Regions from separate parts of the Xanthomonas sontii genome, predicted to be linked through region 2. Evidence: predicted binding sites of a transcription regulator. Region 2 holds the regulator's gene; each other region holds the start of a gene.
The links. Region 2 encodes FliA, which starts transcription of late flagellar genes. Its sites were predicted from a motif close to TAAAGTTTNNCNNNCNNNGGCCGATAA; they were not measured.

Region 1: RAB70_RS10285 (methyl-accepting chemotaxis protein) is a predicted target of FliA. The motif match lies at 2,310-2,336, and genes of this name have one in related genera.
Region 3: RAB70_RS03995 (methyl-accepting chemotaxis protein) is a predicted target of FliA. The motif match lies at 2,218-2,244, and genes of this name have one in related genera.
Region 4: RAB70_RS16105 (methyl-accepting chemotaxis protein) is a predicted target of FliA. The motif match lies at 4,581-4,607, and genes of this name have one in related genera.

Annotation. Positions count from the first base shown of each region.
Region 1 is NZ_CP132342.1:2,456,441-2,462,503, reverse strand. It holds gene RAB70_RS10285 (methyl-accepting chemotaxis protein) at 1-2,147, opposite strand, end outside; gene RAB70_RS10280 (polysaccharide lyase family 1 protein) at 2,598-3,662, opposite strand; gene RAB70_RS10275 (M1 family metallopeptidase) at 4,082-6,063, opposite strand, start outside.
Region 2 is NZ_CP132342.1:3,363,641-3,369,703, reverse strand. It holds gene RAB70_RS14200 (chemotaxis protein CheA) at 1-184, opposite strand, end outside; gene RAB70_RS14195 (protein phosphatase CheZ) at 189-800, opposite strand; gene cheY (chemotaxis response regulator CheY) at 801-1,193, opposite strand; gene RAB70_RS14185 (RNA polymerase sigma factor FliA) at 1,213-1,962, opposite strand; gene RAB70_RS14180 (P-loop NTPase) at 1,959-2,843, opposite strand; gene flhF (flagellar biosynthesis protein FlhF) at 2,830-4,455, opposite strand; gene flhA (flagellar biosynthesis protein FlhA) at 4,626-6,063, opposite strand, start outside.
Region 3 is NZ_CP132342.1:928,835-934,897, forward strand. It holds gene RAB70_RS03995 (methyl-accepting chemotaxis protein) at 1-2,097, opposite strand, end outside; gene RAB70_RS04000 (YdeI/OmpD-associated family protein) at 2,435-2,980, shown strand; gene RAB70_RS04005 (MFS transporter) at 3,077-4,426, shown strand; gene folE (GTP cyclohydrolase I FolE) at 4,596-5,195, shown strand; gene RAB70_RS04015 (DUF3375 domain-containing protein) at 5,227-6,063, shown strand, end outside.
Region 4 is NZ_CP132342.1:3,817,711-3,823,773, forward strand. It holds gene RAB70_RS16085 (bifunctional diguanylate cyclase/phosphodiesterase) at 1-1,463, opposite strand, end outside; gene RAB70_RS16090 (phosphate/phosphite/phosphonate ABC transporter substrate-binding protein) at 1,460-2,350, opposite strand; gene RAB70_RS16095 (RNA methyltransferase) at 2,529-3,287, opposite strand; gene RAB70_RS16100 (inositol monophosphatase family protein) at 3,406-4,233, shown strand; gene RAB70_RS16105 (methyl-accepting chemotaxis protein) at 4,715-6,063, shown strand, end outside.

The DNA of each region.
Region 1 (6,063 bases), 910 kb from region 2:
GTCGCGGTGGCCTGGTGCCGCGGCGCCTGCGCTACCGGCGTGGCCGCGGATGCGTCGAGCTTGAACAGCGCCACCGCCTGGCTCAGTTCCACCGCCTGCTGCTCCATCGAGCGCGCCGCCGCACTGGCCTCTTCCACCAAGGCCGCGTTCTGCTGGGTGCTCTCATCCATCTGCGTCACGGTCTGGTTGACCTGCTCGATGCCGGCCGACTGCTCCTGCGAGGCCGCGGAGATTTCCCCCATGATGTCGGTGACACGCTGCACCGAGGTCACGATCTCGGTCATGGTCTTGCCGGCCTGGTCGACCAGGACCGAACCTTCGGCGACGCGGCTCACCGAATCGTCGATCAGGCTCTTGATCTCCTTGGCCGCGCTGGCCGAGCGCTGCGCCAGGGTGCGCACCTCGCTGGCGACCACGGCGAAACCGCGTCCCTGGTCGCCGGCACGCGCGGCTTCCACCGCCGCGTTGAGGGCCAGGATGTTGGTCTGGAAGGCGATGCCGTCGATCACCGAGATGATGTCGGCGATGCGCCGCGACGCATCCTCGATGCCGCTCATGGTGGTCACCACCTGGCCGACCACGTCGCCGCCCTGCGAGGCGACCGAGGCCGCACCGGCGGCGAGCTGATTGGCCTGGCGCGCGTGCTCGGCGTTCTGGCGAACGGTGGAGGTCAGTTCCTCCATCGAGGCTGCGGTTTCTTCCAGGCTGGCGGCCTGCTGCTCGGTGCGGCGCGATAGATCGTCGTTGCCGGCGGCGATCTCGCTGGCCGCGGCATTGATCGACACTGCCGAATGCTTGATGCGGCCGACGATGCCGGCCAGTTGTTCGGCGGTGGCGTTGGCGTCGTCGCGCATCTGTGCGAACACGCCGCGGAAGTCGCCGTGCATGCGCGCGGTCAGATCGCCCGCGGCGATCGCCTGCAGCAGGGTCGACAGCGCCTGCAGGTTGCCATCGGCGGTGGCCATTAGCTGGTTGAGGCTGTCCACCATCACCCGGAAGTCGTACTGGAAGCGCTCAGCGTCGCCGCGCGCGCTGAAGTCGCCGTCGGCGGCGGACGTCGCCAGCTGCTTGATCTGCCCGTTCATCGCCGACAGGTTGGCCTTGACCTCGTCCATGGTCTGGCTCAGCACCGCCTCCTCGCCAGGCAGGCGGTCCATGTCCTGCGACAGGTCGCCGATCGCGTAGCGGCCCATGATCTGCGCCAGGCGCGTCTTCACCGCCAGGTGCGAGGCCACCAGCGCATTGGTCTCGGCCGCCATGCGCCCGTAGTCGCCCGGGAAGGCCTGCGCTTCGATGCGATGGCTGACTTCGCCCGCGTCGTGGCGCTTGGCCATTTCCAACTGCGCGCCGATCAGGTTGCTGACCTGCTGCTGCATGCCCTGCATCGCAACCAGCAGACGTCCGGTTTCGTCGCGGGCGTCGGTGCGTACGTCGTTGTCGAGCTTGCCGCTGGCGATGGCCTCGGCGACGCGCGTGGCGCGGGTCAGCGGCACGGTCAGGCTGCGGGTGATCAGCCAGGCCAGCAGGCCGCTGACCAGCACCACGAGCACGCCACCGGCCACCAGCAGGCTGCGGCCGCGGTCCATCGCGACGTTGGCGCCGGCGTAGGCCTCGGCACCGCGCGTGCGCTGCCGGTTGGCATAGGTATTGATCGCCTCCTGCCATTGCTGCGTCGCCGGTCCGGCCTCCGCCATCAGGACTTTCAATGCCTCATCGGCCTTGTTGGCCATGCCCAGGTCCAGGACCTTCTGGTTGGCGAGACGGGTCCGATCGTAGGCGTCGTCGATAGCCTTGCGCATCTGCGCGCCGGTGGCATCGCTGACCGGGATCGCATAGAGCTTGTCGTGGACCTCGCCGTAGTAGCGGCGCTGCTGGTCGACGGCCTTGGCGAACCGCTCGTTCTCTTCCTGCGTGGTCGGCAGCACGATGTTGCGCAGATTGACCGCCACCTGTGCGCTGGCATTGCGCATTTCGCCGGTGTAATCGAGGATCTGCATGCGCCGGTTGACGATGGTGTCCATCATCTCGCGCGCCTGTTTCAGCGTCAGCAGCCCGGCGACGACGAGCGCACAGGAGAGCAGGATGAGGACGCCGAAGGCGGACGCGAGCCGCGTCCCGACGTTGTAGCGTTGCAGGATTCCGATCATGAGGGGCCACCAAGTAAGAAAAGGAGAGCAGCCCGCGCCACGACCTGGATCGCGCAGGACTCCCTCGGGCCAACGGCCTGGGCGCGATGCGACGGAGAAGAAGGAAAAGACACTTCCAGCACCGGCCGCATCGGGGGTGTCCCATGCGGGTACTCGTACTAGGTAACGGCGACCCGCCTGGAATCTTGATGCGCAACTGCGCACAGTTTCCTAAATCCCCTCAGCATCGTGACTACGAAGTGCACGTTGCGCGTCTCCCTCACGCCACCGTTGCGCACCCGTAAATTCCACGTGAAACAAGGATTAGAAGGCGCCCCATCGGTGCTGGCGCACGTCACACTTACCGCCGCAGGCATTGCCACGCGCACACCAAGAATGTCGTAAACGGCATATATCCGCGACCGCCTGGGCGACCGGCCTCCGCGCCGTCGGGCGCGGAGGCGGCGTGCCTCACTCGGCCAGGTTGGTGCCGGCACCGGCGGTGGCGATGACCTTGGCCTTGACCTGCGCGGCAGGGATCGCCGTGTACATGTAACCCAGCGACTCAGGATAGGTCTTGGACGAGATCCAGGTGGTGGCGTTGGCGTAGGGCTTGCTGGTGCTCTCCGGCACCGTCCAGGTGATGCCGCTGCCGACGTAGTTGTTGATCAGGTCCCAGTAGCCGATCTCGCTGCTGTCGCGCGAGGTCACCGGGTTCTTGATGTTCTCGAAGTAGTTGGCTTCGATCAGCGCCACCCCGCCCATGCGCACGTTGATGCCGGAGGTGAAGACGTTGTTGAAGTAGTTGTTGTAGATGTGGCTCAACCCGCGCCGCTGCAGCGGCAGGCGCGATTCCACGTTCTCGAAGCGGTTGTGATGGTAGGTGGTGCGCGCAGCGGCGTTCTGGGTATCGCTGTCGCTGTAGCCGTTGAGCGCGACCTTCTGGTAGTCGTGGATGTAGTTGTACGACACGGTGACGTGGTTGACGCCCTTCTTCATGTCGATGCCGCCGTCGAAGGACGCGTCGCCGGCGCCGGGGCATTTGGTCAGCGAGGCGAAGATGGTGTTGTGGTCCACCCAGATGTTGGACGGCTGGCCGCTGGAATTGCCTTCCAGCGAGATCGAATCGGCGTCCTCGCCGCCGGGCAGCAGGCCGATGGTCATGTTGCGGATGATGACGTTGTGCGCATTGCCGACCACGCGCACGCCGAAGTTGGCCGAGGAGCCGTTCGCCCCTTTGATGGTGATGTCGCGCTTGTTCTTGATCTGCACGGTCTTGGCCGGCAGCTTCCATTGCGTGCATACGTCGGTGATGCTGGCGTAGTTGAAACTGCCGGTGTAGTTGAGCACCAGGCCGCCGGAGCCGGCGTAGTTGTCGATCGCCGCCTGCATCGCCTCCATCGTGGCGACGTTGACCGGAATGGCGTTGCCGCCACCGGTGGTGTTGGCGCCGTAGCCGACCGGGCCGGCGAAGGCCGGGGCGGCGCCGACGGCCAGAGCGAGCGCCAGTGCGCCCCTGCGGAACTGCTGCTGCATGATGTCTCTCCCATCTGTCGCGATGAGTGCAGGACGCATGACAGTGCATGCATGCGCCGGCACGGGGCGTGGGGGCCGGCGGCATTCTTGGAATGCACGCGGCGGCCCGCGCAATCGCCGCGACGCAGAACTGGAACCCTGCGCTCCGTTCGCCGCGCGGGACAGGACAAGCGGACACGCACGGTCCGCAGGAGACAGACAGCGACAGCCGGGGACAGGCTTCCCGCACGTACGCTGCGTTGGACGCACCTCGCCGGCAACGACGGCGAACGGCCGTGCATCGCACGCATCGCCATCGCCGTCGGCGCACTGCGCAGGGACAAGCGCACGCCGGCGCTGCGCGGCCGCGAATGTTGCGGCCGCAGCACGTTTGCGCGGGCCATCCGACGCCGAACAGGCGCCGAATGGCCGCAACGCGCTCAGCTCACCGTGTCCAGGCGGTTGTCGCTGCGGTCGGCGTCGGGCAGCACGTGGTCCGGATCCAGGGTCACGTGCAGCACCTTCTGCGTACTCGGCACCCGGATCTGCGGCTGGGTCTGCTGCATCCAGGTCTCCACCGGCACGCGCTGATCGAGATGGCTGCCGTCGGCGAAGTCGATGCGCAAGGTCGCCGGCATCACCAGCTTCTGGCGGCTGCCCAAGGTCACCAGCAGGCCCTTGGCCGGATCATGGTCGACGTAAGCGGCCGCGCGCACGCCCATGTCCAGCTGCCAGTTGTTGAAATACCAGCCGCGCCACCACCAGCTCAGGTCCTCGCCGGCCTCGCTCTCCATCAGCCGGAAGAAATCCGACGGCGTCGGGTGCTTGTAGGCCCAGGTGGCGATGTACTTGCGGAACGCCGGATCGAAGCGCGCCGGGCCGAGGATCTGCTCGCGCAGCAGCACCAGGCCCAGCGCGCCCTTGAAGTAGGTCAGCGGATGCCGGTATTTCTCGCTGGTGGCGTCGGCGCGATCGAGCAGGGTCGGCGCCTGCGCGTCGGCCAGCAGTGGCAGGATCTCGTCCACCGGGTTGCCGCCGCCGGGCGCGTACTCGCCATCGCGCTTGGGTGCGAACTCGCCATGGTTGATCGCGTCGGAGGCGTAGACGTCGATGAAGGTATTGAAGCCCTCGTCCATGAACGCATGGCGACGCTCGTTGGAGCCGACGATCATCGGGAACCAGCCGTGGCCGAGTTCGTGCGCGGTGATCCAGAACAGTTGCTTGCCGCCGTCCTCCATGTCGTCGAAGACGATGCCCGGATATTCCATGCCGGCGCCGTGGCCGCCCAGGTTCACCGCCGCCGGCCACGGGTACGGATACCACTGCGAGAAGTGTTCGATCGAGGCTTTGACGAACTCGGTGGAGCGGCCCCACTTGTCGCTGCCGACCGCGCTGCGCGGATACACCGACATCGCCAGCGCATGCTTGCCCTCGGGCAGGTTGATCCGCGCCGCATCCCACACGAACGCAGGCGAAGCGGCGAAGGCGACGTCGCGGGTGTGGTCCATGTGGAAGCGCCAGGTCTGGGTGCCGCTGGCGTTGGGCCGACTGTCCGGCGTGCCCACCTCATCGGCGCCGCGGATGGTCACCGTGCTGTCGCTGGCGGCGGCTTGCGCGAGGCGCTGGCGCTGGGTGGCGGTGAGCACCTGCGCCGGGTTCACCAGCTCGCCGGACCCGGCCACCAGGTAGTCCCACGGCACCGTCACCGCGTAGTCGAAATCGCCGTACTCCAGGTAGAACTCCGCGCCCAGGTAGGGCTGCGTGTCCCAGCCGCGCAGGTCGTCGTACACCGCCATGCGCGGATACCACTGCGCGATCTCGTAGATGTCGCCGTCGGGGGTGGGCGTGACCGCGGTGCGGCCGCCCCATGTGCCGGGCACGGTGTAGGCGTAGTCGATGTGCAGCTTGAGCGCCTTGCCGCTGGCCAGCGGCTGCGGCAGATCCACGCGCATGCGCGTGTCGTCGATCAGGAAGGTGGCCGCCACGCGCTTGCCGCCCTGCTCCAGTTCCACCTTGGCGATGCGGTAGCCCTCGGTGCTCTGCGGCGCGGGCCGGTCGGCACGCGCGGCGCGCAAGTTGCGGGCGCGGGCATCGCTGCGGTACAGGTTCTGGTCCAGCTGCAACCACAGCACGTCCAGCGTGTCCGGGCTGCGGTTGCTGTAGGTGATGGTCTCCTGGCCGCGCAGGGTGTGCGTGGCCGGTTCCAGGGTGGCGTGCAGGTCGTAGTCGGCGCGGTTCTGCCAGTACTGCGGGCCGGGCACGCCGCCGCCGCTGCGGTAGGCGTTGGCCGGCTGCGGCAACTGCAGCGGTGCGAACAGCGCCAGCGGATCGTAGGTGCCGGCACCATCCGCGGCGGCGGCAGTGGCGGCATCGGCCTGGGCGGCGGCGGCGACAAGGGAAACACAAGCCGCGGCGAACGCAG
Region 2 (6,063 bases):
TGGCGTTGATCGCCAGGAAGCCGGCACCGCCCTTGAGCGTGTGGAAGCCGCGGAACACGGCGTTGAGCTGGCCGCTGTCCTCGGGCGCCTGCTCCAGCGACACCAGCTGCTCGCCGAGCCGGTCCAGGATCTCCTGGGCCTCGATGATGAAGTCGGCAGCGATGTCGTCGGGTACGGCGCTCATGGCATTACAGTCCCAATCCGGACAGCAGGTCGTCGGCGTCGTGCTGCGATACGCCGTGGCGGTCCAGGCCGGGCAGGGCCGGGCCGGCCAGGCTGCCGTCGGCCTTCTTGTTTTCTTCCTTCGGCGGCAGACCCAGCGCGCCGAAGCCTTCGTGCACGCGGCGCACGATGCCGGCGACGCGACGGATGATCTGCCCGGTCAGATCCTGGAAGCTCTGCGCCAGGGCCATTTCGGTGAGGTTGTGGCGGATCTTGTCGAGGATCTCGCTCTGGTCGCCGCTGAGGCCGCCGGCGGCGAGCTGGTCGGCCAGCGCACGGCATTCCTCGGCCAGGTCCAGGGTGCGGTGGCTGGCCTGTTCGGTCATCTCCACCACGTGGTCCAGGCGCGAGCAGGCGTCGTCCAGCTCGCCGGCCTCGCTGGGCACCACCGGCAGTTCGCCGAGCGCCTGCCCCAGATCGCGCGCGAGCCGGCTCAGGCCCTGCATCATCGGCCGCGTGCGCCAGGCGGCGAGGGTGTCGATCTCCCTGCGCCAGCCGGCCTCGTCGCCGTTCTCCAGCGCGTCCAGCGCGCCTTGCAGGCGTTCGATCAGGGCGGTACGTTCGGCGGTGGCTTCCATTTAGGCGGTCGCTCCCAGGCGTTCGAAGATCTTGCCCAGCTTCTCCTGCAGCGTCTGCGCGGTGAACGGCTTGATGATGTAGCCGTTCACGCCGCACTGCGCGGCCTCGATGATCTGCTCGCGCTTGGCCTCGGCGGTGACCATCAGCACCGGCAGGTGCTTGAGCTTGTCGTCGGCGCGGATGTTGCGCAGCAGATCGATGCCGGTCATGCCCGGCATGTTCCAGTCGGTGACCACGAACTCGAACGGCGCCGAGCGCAGCGCGGCCAGGGCGCTGTTGCCGTCTTCGGCCTCGGCGGTGTTGGTGAAGCCCAGATCGCCGAGCAGATTCTTGACGATGCGTCGCATCGTCGAGAAATCGTCCACGATCAAAATCCGCATGTTCTTGTTCACCACTGACTCCTAAGGGTTCCTATTCTTCGTCTTCCAGACCGGCATCGGCGACCTCGAACGCCTTCAGGCGTCCGCGCAACCGTACCGTGGCCTGGCCATGGATCTGACACACGCGCGACTCGCTGACCCCGAGCACCGCGCCGATTTCCTTGAGGTTCAATTCCTGCTCGTAGTACAGCGACAGCACCAACTGCTCGCGTTCGGGCAACTGCGCGATGGCCTTGCCCAGCTCGCGGCCGAATTCGCTGCGCTCGAGCATCTGCTGCGGATTGGGTCCGCCCTTGGCGATGGTATCCAGCTCGCCATGGTCCTCGATGCGCGACTCCAGGCTCAGCACCTGGCCGCGGGCGGCATCTTCCATCAAACGCAGGTATTCGGGAAGCGGCATGTCCATCGCCGCGGCCACTTCGTTGGCGGCGGCGGCGCGGCCGGTGCTCTGTTCGATCTTGCGGATCGCCGAGGCGGCGTCGCGGGCGCGGCGGTGCACCGAGCGCGGCACCCAGTCGCCGCGGCGGATCTCGTCGATCATCGCGCCGCGGATGCGGATCGAGGCGTAGGTTTCGAACGAGGCGCCCTGTTCGGCGTCGTAGCTGCGCGAGGCCTCGATCAGGCCGATCATGCCGGCCTGGATCAGGTCGTCGATCTCGACGCTTGCCGGCAGCCGCGCGGCCAGGTGGTGGGCGATGCGCCGGACCAGGTCCGAGTGCTGGGTGATGTAGTCGTTGGCGCTGTTGCGCTGGACGGCGCGGTAGTGGGCGGCGGCGTTCATGCGGCCACCCCGCGCTGGATGATGCGTTCGACGAAGAACTCGACGTTGCCGCGCGGGGCGGTCGGCGCCTGCCAGCGTGCGGTGCGCCGGGCGATCTCGGAGATCGCCTGCGCCGACGGGCTGGACGGGTAGGCCTTGACCACCGGCTGCTGGCGCTGCACCGACAGGCGCAGCCAGTCGTCCTGCGGCACGCAGCCCAGGTAGTTCAGCGACACGTCGCCGAGGAACTTCTCGCAGACCCGGCTGAGCTTGTCGTACAGCAGGCGGCCTTCGTTGAGGTCGCGGACCATGTTGGCGACGATCTGCACCCGGTCCACGCCGCGCTCGCGCGAGAGGACCTTGATCAGGGCGTAGGCGTCGGTGATCGAGGCCGGCTCGTCGCAGACCACCACCACCGCGTCCTGCGCGGCCTGGCAGAAGGTCAGCACGCTGTCGGTGATGCCGGCGGCGGTGTCGACGATCATCACGTCCAGCTCGCGCTGCAGCTCGGAGAACACGTTGACCAGGCCGACGTGCTGGGCCGGCGGCAGCTCGGCCATGTAGCGGCGGCCGGAGGCGGCGGGCACCACCATCAGCCCGTTGGGCATGTCGATCAGCACCTCTTCCAGGGTGCAGCGCCCGGCGACCAGGTCGGCCACGGTGAACTTGGGGGTCAGCCCGAGCAACACGTCGACGTTGGCCAGGCCCAGGTCGGCGTCCAGCAGCAGGGTGCGCTTGCCCATGTCGGCCAGCGCCATGGACAGGTTGACCGAGATGTTGGTCTTGCCCACGCCGCCCTTGCCGCCGGTCACGGCGATGGTGCGCACCGGACCCAGCGGTTCGCTGCGCGTCGCCGACAGGGGGAAGGCATTGGTCAGATTGACGTAGTCACGCGACGGCATGGGTCTGCTCCGGAGTACAGGGCTTATCGGCAGCGCGCCGCAAATCTTCAAGGCGCAATACCAGGCTGGCGGCGTTGGCGCGGTGCAGGTCGTCCGGCACGCGCTGTCCATCGGTCACCCAGGTGATGGGGAGGCGGTGGTCCACGACCACCGACAAGGCACTGCCGAACCGCCCGGTCTCGTCCAACTTGGTCAGGATGACCCCCTGTGGGTCGGCGCCGGCGAACCGGCGCACCACCTCGTCCAGGTCGGAGAAATGGGCGTTGGCGGGGAGGACCAGCAAGGATCGGACCACCCGCGAGGCGCGCAGCCAGTGCAGCTGGGCGGCCAGGGCGCGGTCGCGCTGGCCCATGCCGGCGGTGTCGATCAGTACCAGCTTGTAGTCGGCCAGGCGCTCCAGCAGCTGCTGCAGCGCGGCGTCGCTGTCGGCCTCGTGCACGGCGATGCCGAGCTGGCGGCCGTAGCTGTGCAGCTGTTCGCGGCCGCCGACGCGGATGGTGTCGGTGGTGACCAGGGCCACGTCGCGGGCGGCATGGCGCTCCAGGAAGCGCGAGGCCAGCTTGGCGATGGTGGTGGTCTTGCCGGCGCCGGTCGGGCCGATCAGGGCGATCACGCCGCCTTCCTCGAGCGGGTCCAGCGCGGCGATCGGCAGGCGCTTGGACAGCAGGCCCAGCATCAGCCCGCGGCCGCGGTGCAGCTCCAGGTCGGCGGGGATCTGCATGACCACGTCGCGGGTGATGCCGCTGTCGAAGCCGTAGTCGTCCATCAGCTCCAGCGCCTGGGCGCGGACCGGCGAGCCGCGCAGGCGCTCGTCGGTGAGGCGGTTCATCTCGCGCTCGATCATCTGCCGCATCAGCGACAGTTCGTCGCGCAGCTGCGTCAATTGTTCGTCGTTCTGCGGGGCGGGGAAGGTCGGCACCGCCGCCAGCGCCGCGGCCGCCGGGATCCCGGCAGCGGCCGGCGCATCGGCGGTCGCGACGGGCGCGGCCGGGGCCGGGCTCGCCACCGGGGTCAGCGCCACCGCGGGCACGTCGTCGCGCCAGGCCGGCACGGCCTCGGCGGCCGGCGCCGCGGCGGCGGCGGCGAACGGACTGGGCATGGGCACGCTGATCGGGGCGTTGCGGAACACGTCCTCGGGGATGCTGAACTCGGCGCGGCCGGTGACCGGCGCTGCGGCCTTGGCCGGGGCGGCCTGGCGTGCGGCGGCAGCCGGGGCGGCCGCGGCGGGCATCGCCGAGGCGGCCAGCGCTGCCGGCTGGGTCAGCGGCCGTGCCGGGGAAGCGGCCGGGGCGGCCGGCGCGGCACCGCCGCGGCGCTCGCTGATCGCGGCCATCATCGCCATCGCCGGGCTGGCGGCGGCGTCGCCGCGTGCGGCACGCGGGGCCGCAGCGGCCGGCGCCTGGCTCGCCGCGGCGGCGCGCGGCGCCTCGTCCGGGCGCACCGCATCCAGCGCCCGCTGCACCAGGGCCTCGTCGTAGTTGCTGGCGGCCACGATCTCGATGCCCTCGTCGGTGCGCCGGTTGGACAGGATCACCGCATCCGGCCCGTGCTCGTCGCGCACCATCCGGAAGGCGGTGCGCATGTCGGGGGCGACAAAGCGTTTGATCTTCATGGGTGGGAGCCGGGAATGGGGAGTGGGGAATGGGGAATGGATGCGTGATCGGTGCCGATACGTGGCGGGCCGCGGTGTCGTGTCCGGTTTTTCGTGATCGTGTTCATTGCTCTCTCCGCTGCCGGGGCAAGGGTGCGATTCCCCATTCCCTGTTCCCGTTTCCCGTCATCTCAACTGATCGTGCCCACCAGCTTCAGCCGCTTGTCCTCCGGCACTTCGCTGTAGGACAGGACCGACAGCGCGGGGACGCTGTGGCGGACCAGGCGGGCGAGGGCGGCGCGGACCTGCGCCGGCACCAGCACCACCGCCGGTTCGTTGCGCGCCTCTTGCTTGCTCACGCAGTCCGCCAGACTTTGGTGCAAGCGTTCGGCCAGTCCGGGTTCCAGCGCCGCGCCATTGCCCTGGGTAGAGTCCTGCAAGACGCGTTCCAATTGCGGGGCCAGGGTGAACACCGGCAGTTCCGGGGCCATGCCGGCGATTTCCTGGACGATGAACCGGCCCAGGGCGTTGCGCACGGCGGCGGTGAGCGCGCCGGGTTCCTGACTCTGCGGGGCGTGCTCGACCAGGGCCTCGACGATCTTGCGCAGCTGCCGCACCGGGATCTTCTCGATGAGCAGGTTCTGCAGCACCCGCACCACCACCGACAGCGGCAGCGCCTTGGGGGTGAGGTCCTCGACCAGCTTGGGCGCGCTCTTGGCCAGGGTCGCCAGCAACTGCTGCACTTCCTCGTGGCCGAGCAGTTCCGGGGCGTGCTCGCGGATCAGGTGCGAGAGGTGGGTGGCGATCACCGTGGCCGGGTCGACCACGGTATAGCCCATGGTCTCGGCCTGGGCGCGCAGGTGCGGCTGGATCCAGATCGCATCCAGGCCGAACGCCGGGTCCTTGCCGGGAATGCCGTCGATCTTGCCGAGCGCGCCGCCCGGGTCCAGCGCCAGCTCGCGGTCCGGGTGGATGTCGGCGGTGGCCACCGGCACGCCGTGCACCAGCAGGCGGTAGGCGTTGGCCGGCAGTTCCAGGTTGTCGCGGATGTGCACCGGCGGCACCAGGAAACCGATGTCCTGGGTCAGCTTGCGGCGCACGCCCTTGATCCGCGCCATCAACTCGCCGCCCTGGGTCTTGTCCACCAGCGGGATCAGCCGGTAGCCGACCTCCAGGCCCAGCGGGTCGATCGGGCGCAGTTCGTCCCAGCCCAGTTCGGCATTGGCCTGAGCGGCGGCCGCGGCCTGCGGCGCCGCCTCGGCCGCGGCCGGCGGCGGCAGCAGGCTGCGCTTCCACATCTTCCAGGCCAGCAGGCCCAGGATCAGCGCCAGCGTCAAGAAAGCGACGTTGGGCATGCCCGGGATCAGGCCGACCAGGCCCAGGATCGCCGCGGCCACCGCCAGCGCCTTATGCTGGCCGAACACCTGGCCCATCATCGAGGCGCCCATGTCCTGCGAGCGCGAGGCGCGGGTGACCAGCATCGCCACCGCCGAGGACACCAGCAGCGCCGGCAGCTGCGCGACCAGGCCGTCGCCGATCGACAGCAGGGTGTAGGTGGAGGCGGCCTGCGCCACCGGCATGCCGTGCTGCAGCACGCCGACCGCCATGCCGCCGATCAGGTTGATGAAC
Region 3 (6,063 bases), 2.4 Mb from region 2:
GCCGACCTTGAACACTTCCACCGCCTGGGTGAGCTGCGCCGACTGCTCCTCCAGCGAGCGCGCGGCGGTGCTGGCTTCTTCCACCAGCGCCACGTTCTGCTGGGTGGTTTCGTCCATGCGCGCGATGGTCTGGTTGACCTGGGCGATGCCGTTGGCCTGCTCGTGCGAGGCGGCGGAGATCTGGCCCATCAGGTCGGTGACGTGCTGCACGCTGGCCACCACCTGGTCCATGGTGGCGCCGGCCTGGTGCACCAGCGTGGCGCCGTGGGCGACGCGCTGCACCGAGTCGTCGATCAGGGTCTTGATCTCCTTGGCCGCGCCGGCCGAGCGGTGCGCGAGCGTGCCGACCTCCGCGGCCACCACCGCGAAACCCTTGCCCTGTTCGCCGGCGCGTGCGGCTTCCACCGCGGCGTTGAGGGCGAGGATGTTGGTCTGGAAGGCGATGCCGTCGATCACCGCGATGATGTCGGCGATGCGCTTGGAGGCGGCCTGGATGCCGTCCATGGTCGCCACCACCTGGCCGACCACGTCGCGCCCTTCGCTGGCCACGCCGGCCGCGCCCAGCGCCAGCTGGTTGGCGCGCTGGGCGTGCTCGGCGTTCTGCTTCACCGTGGAGGTCAGTTCCTCCATCGAAGCGGCGGTCTCTTCGAGGCTGGCCGCCTGCTGCTCGCTGCGCTTGGCCAGTTCCTGGTTGCCGCTGGCGATGTCCTCGGCGGCGAAGCCGATGCTGTTGGTGGTGCGCTGGATGTGCGCGACGATATCGGTGAGGCGGTGCACGGTGCTGTTGGCATCGTCGCGCATGGCGGCGAACACGCCATGGAAGTTGCCGCGCATGCGCACGGTGAGGTCGCCGTCGGCGATGCAGCGCAGCAGATCGGAGAACTTGGCCAGGTTGGCGTCGGCGGTGGCCATCATGGTGTCGAGGTTCTCGACCATGGTGCGGAAGGCGTGCTCGAACTGCTCCGGCTGACCGCGGTGGGCGAAGTTGCCGGCGCAGGCGGCTTCGGCCAGGGTGTGGATCTGCAGGTTGATCGCGTGCAGGTTCTGCTTGACCTGCTGCATCGCAGCGGTGATCGCGGCCTTCTCGCCGGGGTACTGGGCGATGTCCTGGCTGAGGTCGCCGATGGCGTAGCGGCCCATCACCTCGGTCATGCGCAACTGGGTCTGCACGTGCGCATCCACCAGGGCATTGGTGTCGGCGACCATGCGCCCGTACTCGCCGGGGAAGCGCTGCGCATCCATGCGGTAGCTGATGGCGCCGGCATCGTGGCGCGCAGCCATCTCGCGCTGTGCGGAAATCACCTCGTGCAGGCGCCGCTGCATCTGCTGCATGGCGCGCAGCAACTGCCCGGCCTCGTCGTGGGTGGTGACGGTGTCCGGGCTGCTCAGGTCGCCGGCGCCGATGCGCTCGGCCAGGCCCAGCGCCTGCCGCAGCGGCCGCACCACGCGGCGGGTGAGCAACAGCGCGATCAGCGTGCCCAGCAGCAGCGCCAGCACGGTGCAGCCGACCATCAGCAGGGCGAAGCCGCGCGCAGTGGCCATCGCTTCCTTGGCGGCCTGGCGGTTCTTGGCTTCCTGCAGGTCGATGAAGGCGTTGATGCTGGCCAGCCAGTCGACGAAGGCCGGGCGCGCTTGCTGCAGCAGCAGCGCCTGCGCCTGCACGGTGTCGCCGGCATCGCGCAGCTGCCGCACCTGCGCGATCAGCGGCATGGTGCGCGCTTCGATGCCCTGGATGCGCTGCAGGATGGTTTTCTCCTGGGCGTCGCTGGAGACGGCGAGCAGGGCATCGAGCGGCTGTGCGGCGCGCGCGTAGTCGCCGGCCAGCTTGTCGATGGTCTGCTCGGTCGCCTGCCGGCCGGCCGGATCGTCCAGCAGCACCACGTCGCGCAGGGCGATGGCGCGGTCGTGCACGCTGCCGCGGAAGTTGATCGCGTAGCGCTGCTTGACGCTGTTGACTTCGTTGATCGCGGTGAGTCGCTGGTCGATGCTGTGCACGCGCTGGATGCCGACCACGGTGAGCAGGACCATCAGCACGATGATCGTGAGGAAGCCGAGCGCGAGGCGCTGGCCGATGCGCAGATTGGAAAGGGCGTGCATGGGATCGGGGGAATGGGGGGAAGGAAGAGGGATCGACGGTGGGTGACGGCGGACGGGCAGGCAGGTTGCCTGCGCCCGCGTGACGCGCGCATGGCGCGGGTCCCCCGGGCCGGCGCATGGATAGCGGCGATGGCCTGTCGAACTGAAGGGAAGGGGCGAGGGCGTCCCCTGTGCCGTATCGGGAACGTGACGTTGTGCCGGTCTGCCGCGGCGGTGGCCGCCGGGTAGGTCAGGCAGGGCGCAGTGCCTGGCGAGCGACAAGACCAGGAGCGCGTCGCGCCGCCGCCGCGCGCAGGTGCAGCATGGCACCGCGCGCGGCCGGTGCTAAGGTCCGGGCATGACCGGCGCCGCCGACCCGATCCGCTTCCAGGCGACACTGCTGCGTCCAGCCACGCCGCCGGACGCGTCCTGGTGTTTCCTGCTGCTGCCTGCGGCGGCCAGCGCCGCGCTGCCCACGCGTGGCCTGGCCAGCGTGGAGGGCCGGTTCGCCGGGCATCCGTTTCAGGCCACGCTGCAACCCGATGGGCAAGGCGGCCACTGGCTGCAGGTCGAGGAGGCGATGCTGGCGGCCGCGGCGGTCGAGGTCGGCACCACGATGACCCTGGAGATCGCGCCGGCGGCGGTGGAACCGGAACCCGTGCTGCCCGACGACCTGGCGCGCGCGCTGGTCGCGCATCCGCCTGCGCGTGCGGCCTGGGACACGCTGACCACGGTGGCGCGGCGCGACTGGATCTTCTGGATCGGCGCGGGCAAGCAGGCGCAGACGCGGGTCAAGCGCATCGCCAGCACTTGCGACATGCTCGCCGCGGGCAAGCGCCGGGTCTGCTGCTTCGATCGCTCGGGCATGTACAGCAAGGCCTTCGCCGCGCCGCAGGCGCAATGAGGTCATGGCGCGCACGCCTGGCGTGGCCGCCGTCGCGACAGGATCCTCGCAAGCGCCTGCCTATACTCCGTGACGTCCATCCATGAGGCCCACCGCATGAGTGCATCCACCTCTTCGTCCGCCGCCGCCGCACCGGGCAGCCTGCGCCGCTCGGTGTCCAACACGCTCAAGGGCTCGGCCGGCAACCTGGTGGAGTGGTACGACGTCTACGTCTACTCGGTGTTCGCCACCTACTTCGAATCGCAGTTCTTCTCCAAGGAGGACAAGAACGCCACCCTGTATGTGTGGGCGATCTTCGCGGTGACCTTCCTGATGCGTCCGATCGGCGCCTGGTACTTCGGCCGTTTCGCCGACCGCTACGGCCGCCGCCTGGCGTTGACGGTGTCGGTGTCGGTGATGGCGGCCTGTTCGTTCCTGATCGCGGTGACGCCCACCGTGGCCAGCATCGGCGGCGCTGCGGCGGTGGTGCTGCTGCTGGCGCGCCTGCTGCAGGGTTTCGCCACCGGCGGCGAGTACGGCACCAGCGCCACTTACATGTCGGAGGCGGCGATCCCGGGGCGGCGCGGCTTCCTGTCCTCCTTCCACTACGTCACCCTGGTCGGCGGCCACGTGCTGGCGCAGGCGGTGCTGTTCGGGATGCTGCACTTCTTCGACAAGGGCCAGATTTCCGAATGGGGCTGGCGCGTGGCCTTCGGCCTGGGCGGCATCGGCGCGCTGGTGGTGTTCTGGCTGCGGCGCACGATGGACGAGTCGCTGACCTCCGAGTCCATCGCCGCGGCCAAGCAGGGCAAGGACAGGTCCTCCGGCTCGCTGCGCGAGCTGTTCGTGCACCAATGGCGCCCGCTGCTGCTGTGCTTCCTGATCACCGCCGGCGGCACCGTGGCGTTCTACACCTACTCGGTGACCGGGCCGAAGATGATCCAGACCGCCTTCGCCGGCGACGACGTCATGGCCGGCACCATCATCAACCTGGCCGCGCTGATCGTGCTGATGCTGATGCAGCCGGCGGGCGGCTGGCTGTCGGACATCATCGGGCGCAAGACCCTGCTGGTGTTCTTCGGCATCGGCGGCGTGCTCTACACCTGGTTCCTGGTGCTGGAGCTGCCCAGGCAGAGCGACTGGCTGAGCGCGTTCGCGATCCTCACCGCGGGCTTCGTCATCCTCACCGGCTACACCTCGATCAACGCGGTGGTGAAGGCCGAGCTGTTCCCCACCCACATCCGCGCGCTGGGCGTGGGCCTGGGCTATGCGCTGGCCAATTCGGCCTTCGGCGGCACCGCGCCGTTGCTGTACCAGGCCTCGCTGAAGACCGGCCACGTCACCACCTTCGTCTGGTACGCCACGGCGGTGATCGCGGTGTCGCTGGTGGTGTACATGTTCTTCCTGACCAACAAGGGGTCCAACTGGCTCGACCACGAGGGCGAGATGCACGCGCGCCGGCGCTGACCGGCGCGGCGCTGGCCCGGGCGATGTGCGTGCCGCCCGGGCGCGGAGCAGATGGACGCTGAACGGCGCACCCGGTATCGGCCGGGTCGCCCCGCCGCGCGGAGGCCGCGCATGCGGCGGCTGCCAGGCGACTCGGGTACCATGCAGCCCCCTTACGGGCGTTCCCCCCATGGCCGATTCCGACAACAGCTCCACTCCCCCGGTGACCCAGGCGCAGGCCGAAGACGCAGTGCGCACCCTGCTGCGCTGGGCCGGCGAAGACCCGACCCGCGAGGGCCTGCTGGACACCCCGCGGCGCGTGGCCGAGGCCTATGGCGACTGGTTCAGCGGCTACCGCGCCGACCCGCGCGAATACCTGCTGCGCACCTTCGAGGAAGTGGCCGGCTACGACGAGCTGATCGTGCTGCGCGACATCGAGTACGAAAGCCACTGCGAACACCACATGGCGCCGATCATCGGCAAGGTCCACGTCGGCTACCTGCCGCGCGGCAAGGTGGTGGGCATCAGCAAGCTGGCGCGCGTGGTCGAGGCCTATGCGCGGCGCTTCCAGGTGCAGGAAAAGATGACCGCGCAGATCGCCCAGTGCATCCAGGACGTGCTGCAGCCGCTGGGCGTGGGCGTGGTGGTGGAAGGCGCGCACGAGTGCATGACCACCCGCGGCATCCACAAGCGCGGCGTCAGCATGGTCACCTCGAAGATGCTCGGCACCTTCCGCGAGGACGCGCGCACCCGCGCCGAGTTCCTGCGCTTCATCGAGCGCGTGCGCTGAGTCTGCGGATGCGGTGGCGGTCGGTTCCTGCATGAAGCCGCATGTCCGGATCGCCGGCTATCGCCAGTTGCGCGAACAGCCGTTGTGGAAACTGCTTGCCGCCGACCATGCCCCCGAGCTGATCGGCCTGCTGCAGACCCTGCTTGGCGACGCCCAGCGGCGGTTGCCGGCCGATGTGCTGCACGAGCGCCTGCAGCGCCAGCTCGATGCGCTGAAGGACGACGAGCTGTCGCGCGAACTGCCGCGCACCGCGCAGGCCTACGTGGCGCACTGGCTGGCGCAGGGCTGGCTGGAGCGGCGCCTGCCCGAAGGCGACGCGCAGGAAGAATACGAACTGTCGCGGCAGGCGGCGCAGGCCATCCGCTTCATCGCCGGCGTGCGCGACAGCACCAGCGTGGCCACCGAGAGCCGGCTGTCGCTGGTGATCCAGCAGCTGGTGCAACTGGCCGGGCAGACCGAGACCGATCCGGACGCGCGCCTGGCCGCGCTGCGCGCCGAGCGCGAGCGCCTGGACGCGGAGATCGAGCGCGTGGCCGCCGGCAAGCTGGCCGCGCTGGACGGCAAGCGCGCGCTCGAACGTACCCGCGACATCATCCGCCTGTCCGACGACCTGACCGAGGATTTCCGCCGGGTCCGCGACGATTTCGAGCGGCTCAACCGCGAGTTCCGCGAGCGCATCATCGACGACGAGGGCGCGCGCGGCGACGTGCTGGAGAAGCTGTTCGCCGGCATCGACGTGATCGGCGAGAGCGAGGCCGGGCGCAGTTTCCAGGCGTTCTGGAGCCTGCTCAACGACGCCGAGCAGAGCGTGCAGCTGGACGCGGCGCTGGAGGCGCTGCTGGCGCGCGGCTTCGCCCGCCGTCTGGAC
Region 4 (6,063 bases), 450 kb from region 2:
TCGACGCCGACCATGCGCCGGTCCTGGGTGCGGAAGATCGGCTGGTAGGCCAGCTTGAGTTCGTCGCGCTCCCAGGCGCCGCGCAGCTCGTGCTCCATGTGCACGCGCCGCTCCACCGCATAGTCCATCGCGCGGCTGTAGAAGCGGTGGCAGTTCTTGCCGGCCAGCTTGGCCTGGTACATGGCGATGTCGCCGTTCTTCAGCAGCGCCGAGGCGTCCTCGGCATCGCCCGGGTAGACAGTGATGCCGATCGAGGTGCCCATGAACACCTCGCGGCCCTGGATCCGCAGCGGCTCGCGCAGTTCCTGCACCAGCCGCTGCGCCAGCGCGGTGGCGACCTTGGCCGCCTGCGCATCCTCCACCAGGATCACGAACTCGTCGCCACCGAAACGCGCCAGCAGCGCATCGTCGCCGCCCAGTTGCTCCACCGCCAGCTGGATGCGCCGCGCGAACTGCAGCAGCGCCTCGTCGCCGGCCTCGTGGCCCAGGGTGTCGTTGATCCGCTTGAAATCGTCGATGTCGGCGAACAGCAGCGCCAGCCTGCGCTGCGAGGCGCGCGCCGACAGCATGCGATGGTCCAGCGCCTCGCGGAACGCGAGCCGGTTGGTCAGCCCGGTCAACGCATCGGTGTAGGCCATGTGGCGCACGTCGCGGTCGTGCCGGGCGATCGCCTCGCTCATCCGCCCGAACGCGCGCAACAGTTCGCTGACCTCGTCGTGGCGGCCGCTGTCGCGGCGCTCCACCGCATAGTTGCCGGCCTCGATCTGGCGTGCGGTCGCCGCCATCCAGCGCAACGGCGCCACCAGCGTGCGCTGCACGTAGACCGCCACCATCGCCGCGGTCAGGCCCAGGGCGGCCAGCAACAGCAGCAACCAGCCGAGATGGCGCTTGCCCAGTGCGCCCAGGCGCTGGTCCAGGTTCTGCCCGGCCTTGCGCTCGTACTCCTGCGCGCGTGTCCAGGACATGCCTACCCGCACCCCGCCCACGCGCTGGTCGCCGATCATGATCGGCATCGACACGTCGAGGAACTCCGGCGACTCCTGCGCCAGCAGGCCTTTGGCGCGGATCGCGGCGTCGGCCATCGGCCCGCGCATGCGCTGCCCGTAGCCCACCAGGTCCTTGCTGCCGTCGTGGATCAGCCGCCCGTCGGCGTCGTAGACCAGCACGTAGGCCACCGCCACATAGCCCAGCGCCCCACGCACCTGCGTGCCGATCGCATCCAGGTCGGAGTAGTACACCGGGTTGGCCAGCGAATCGGCCAGTTGCCGCGCCAGCGATTCGCCGCGGGTGCGCATGCTGCTGTCGAACAGGCTGTGGATGGCGTTGCCGCTGAGCGTGCGCACCTCGCGCTGCATCGCCGCCTGGCGCTCCAGCAGCAGGGCCAGGATCGCCATCACCAGCAGCGCAGCCACGCCCATGGCCAGCAGGAACCTGGCCTGCAACCCGAAACGCATGGTCTTCATTCCACTTCCAGCCTCACCCGCGCCACGCCGGCGCGCAGGGCATCCAGGCGTTTCTGCGACGCCGGATCGATCGGGTAGAAGCCGGAAGTCCCGAAGAACTGGCGCAGCGCCGCGCGCCCCTGCGGATCGTCGGCGGCGTGCAGCAGCACCTCGCGCAGGCGCGTCTCCACGTCCGTGGGCAGATCGCTGCGCACCATCTCCACCGCGCGCGGATACGGTTCGCTGCGGTAGATCACCCGGAAGTCGCGGCGGAACGCCGGGGGAATGCGGCGATCGTCGTCCCAGTCGAGACTGCTGAACGCCCCGGCATCCACCAGGTGCTTGTGCACGAAAGCGGCGATGTTGAGTTCCGAGCGTGCGAACACGTAACCGACCGTTTCCGCCGAGGGCTGGTCCTTGGTCGAGAGCAGGATCTCCGGATGCAGGCCGCGCTCGAACAGCGTCATCATCGGCACCAGGTAGGCGCTGGTGGACAGCGTGCTCTGCAGCGCCAGCGTGCGCCCCCGCAGATCCGACAGGTCGTGCACCGGCGCGTCCTTGCGCACGAAGAATACGGTGTGGTACTGACGCACGCCGTTGCGCTCGGTCAGCAGCAGCGGCTTGGCGCCACCGCGCTGTTCCAGCGCCATCGCGGTGGCAGCGGTCTCGGTGACCCAGTCGACCCGGCCGCGACGCAGGTAACTGCTCATCTGCTGGCTGTCGCGGGCCATCAGGATCTGCCCGGAGGTGATGCCGACCTCGCGCATGCGCGGCACCACGTAGTCCAGCAGCGGCTTGAGTTGCTCGTAATGGGCCTTGGGATTGTCGCTGATGCGCCCCAGCACCAGGACCGAGGGCCGCGCGTGCACGGACGCGGGCCAGCAGATCGCCAGCGCCAGCCACACCACGACCACCCGCCAACGCGAACTGGACAAACCACGATCCCCAAGTAGACCTTGCAAAGCCTAGCCGAAAGCGCATGCCGGTGACAGCGTCACAGAATGGCGCCTGCCGCGCATGCAGTCCGCCCTGGGCGCACGCGTCGGCGCGCGCGCCGCGATGGAGGCCTTCGCGCCTTGTCCGGCCTCAGTTTCCGGCCTGCCCGGCGAGTCGCGCCATGCGCTGCGCATCGGACAGCACGCCGCGCAGCAGGCGCACTTCCTGCTCGGTCAGCTCGGTGCGCAGGAACAGCCGGCGCAACTTGCGCATCGCCGAATCCGGGGCGCGGCCCTTGTGGAAGTCGATATCGTCCAGGGTCTCGGCCAACTGCCCGAACAGCCCTTCCACCTGTGCGTGGCTGGCCGGTGCCTCGCGGAACCCCGGTGCCGGCGCCGGCGCGGGGGCGGCGCCGCGCAGCTGCGCCAGGCGCAGTTCGTAGGCCAGCACCTGCACCGCCGCGGCCAGATTGAGCGAGCTGAACGCCGGATCGGAAGGAATGTGCACGGCCGCATGGCACAACTGCAGTTCCTCGTTGGTCAGGCCGGTGCGCTCGCGCCCGAACACCAGCGCCACCTCCGCCGGTTCGGCGCTGGTGGCGGTCAGGCGCTGCGCGGCATCGGCCGGCAGCAACTCCTCCAGCGACACGCGGCGGCTGCGCGCGGTGCAACCCAGCACCAACCGGCAATCGGCCACTGCGTCGGCCAGCGCCGGCAGCACCGGCGCTTGCTGCAACAGATCCTCGGCCCCGGCAGAACGCCGGTAGGCCTCGGTCTCCAGCTCGCATTCCGGCGCCACCAGCACCAGCCGCGACAGCCCCATGGTCTTCATCGCGCGCGCCGCCGCGCCGATGTTGCCGGGGTGCTGGGTCCCGACCAGGACGAAGCGGATACGGAGGGAATCGGTCATGGCGGCACGGCAGGCGAAGCGAACGGGGGCGTAGATGGTAAACTGTGCGGCCGGCCTTGGCGCCGGACTGCTCTTTTCCTCCTCCAGACCCACCTCCGCCTTCTCGGGAGCGCTTGCCATGCAAAAACCCGCCGTCACCGTCATGGTCAAGGCCGCCCGCCTCGCCGGCAACGTGCTGTTGCGCCACATCAACCGCCTGGAAGCACTGAACGTGGTGCAGAAGGACCGCATGGACTACGCCAGCGAAGTCGATGCCGATGCGGAAAAGGTGATCGTCAAGGAGCTGCGCCGCGCCTACCCCGACTACGGCGTGATGGGCGAGGAAAGCGGCGTGCAGGGCGGAGGCCGCTACATGTGGGTGATCGACCCGCTCGACGGCACCAGCAACTACCTGCGCGGCTTCCCGCACTACTGCGTGTCGATCGCCCTGGTCGAGAACGGCGAGCCGGTCGACGCGGTGATCTTCGACCCGCTCCGCAACGAACTGTTCACCGCCAGCCGCGGCAACGGCGCCGTGCTCAACGACCGCCGCATCCGTGTCAGCGAGCGCAAGGAACTCAACGGCGCCATGGTCCACACCGGCTTCGCGCCGCGCGAGCGCAAGCGCACCAGCCCCCAGCTCAAGTGCGTGGATGCGCTGCTGGTGCAGGCCGAGGACATCCGTCGCACCGGTTCGGCGGCACTGGATCTGGCCTATGTGGCCTGCGGCCGCAGCGACGCCTACTTCGAAGCCGGCGTGAAGGCCTGGGACATCGCCGCCGGCGTGCTGCTGGTGCGCGAGGCCGGTGGCCGCGTCACCGATTTCAAGGGCGGCACCCTCGGCCGCATCGACGACCGCGGCCCGCAGCAGTTCCAGGTGGTCGCCGGCAACCTCAAGGTCGGCGACGCGCTGCAGAAGCTGATCGTCAATACCGGCTTCGCCGGGGAGTTCGACGCGAAGTTCTGAGCGAGGCGACCGGCGCTACGCCGGCGCAGCGACACCGCAACAACAGAAAAGCCGCGCACTCGCGCGGCTTTTTTTATGTCCGTCATCCGCCGATCGGACCGGCGCACACCTCCGCACAGGTCCTTTCGCAGCATCCGCCTGGCCTCGCGCAGACGAGTCGCCATCCAGGAAATCCCGTCGAACGCAGAACGCACGGGCCGTTTTGCCGTCACGTCGCACTCACGCATTGGACGCTGCGCGCTTCACTCCTGCTTGATCGGCGCTTGCGTAGAAAACGGCACACGACGCGCTACGTGCAGGCAAAACGGCATGTGCGATGCGCCCGACGCAATCGGCGAACGCAGCCCTAAAGATCCACAAAACGCGGCCGATACCGATGCGGGTCTTTGCCCGAACTTCCCCGCTGATCCGTTCCTGCATTGCCGTCCCTGCGGCAATGGAGCCGATAGCGCCGCTCTCTCGCATCTTCCGGAGATCTCGCGTGTCCTTCCATCATCTCACCGTCACCAAGCGCCTGGCAATCGGCTTCTGCGGCGTGATCGCCATGTTGTTGCTGGTCGGCATCACCAGCCTGATCGGCTTCCGCAAGTTCACCAGCGCGGCAGCGCTGGACGCGCACACCTACAAGGTCATCACCCTCGGCGACCGCATGCTGGTGAGCCTGCTCAACATCGAGAGCGGCGCGCGCGGCTTCGCCCTGACCCGCGATCCGTCCTACCTAGCGCCACTCGAACTCGGCGAACGCGAGTTCAGCGCACAGTGGCAGGAGTCCAAGCAGCTGACCGCGGACAACGCGGCGCAGCAGGCGCGCCTGCAGACCCTGATGCAGGACTACACGCAGTTCATGGCGACCAAGCGCAAGGCGGTGGAGCACATGCGCACCACCGCGGCCGACAGCGACGACGCCCAGCTGGACGCGTTCCGGAGCGTCGGCAAGCAGCAGATGGACGGGTTGCGCGACACGATCGGTCAGTACGAGGACGCCGAGCGCGCCCTGCTGCAGGTGCGCAAGGCCGAGAGCGAGGCGCGCGCGCAGTCGGGCGAATGGACCAGCCTCGGCGGCATGCTGATCGGCATCGTCGCCGCCATCCTGCTCGGCCTGCTGGTCCGCAACAGCCTGATGCGCCAACTCGGCGGCGAGCCCGCCTACGCAGCCGACGTGGTGCGCCGCATCGCCAGCGGCGACCTGTCGCAGGACGTGCGCCTGCGCACCCAGGCGCCGTCGCTGCTCAACGACATGCGGCAGATGCAGGAGGAACTGCGCACGGTGATCCAGGCGCAGACCGAGATGGCCAAGCAGCATGACGCCGGCCGGATCAGCTTCCGCATGGACGAGACACGCTTCCCGGGCGACTACGGGCGCATGGTCCGCGACACCAATGCCCTGGTGCACAGCCATATCTCGGTCAAGCAGCAGCTGATCGCGCTGATGGGCGAGTATGCCGAAGGCGATCTGAGCCGCGACCTGGAGCAGTTCCCGGGCGAGAAGGCGATCCTGACCGAGACCATGGCCAAGGTGAAGCGCAATCTCGGCGCTATCAACGACGAGATCGACCTGCTGGTGCGCGCCGCCGCGCAGGGCGACTTCTCCCGCCGCGGCAATGATCAGCGTTTCCGTCACGCCTTCCGCGGCATGGTCGCCAACCTCAACACGATGATGAAGGGCACCGAGACCAATCTGGCGGCGCTGTCGCAGCTGTTGCGCGCGATCGCCGCCGGCGACCTGACCCAGACCATGCAGGGCGAGTTCCACGGCGTGTTCGCGCGGATGCGCGACGACGCCAACGCCACCGTCGCGCAACTGACCGACATGGTCGGCCGCATCCAGCA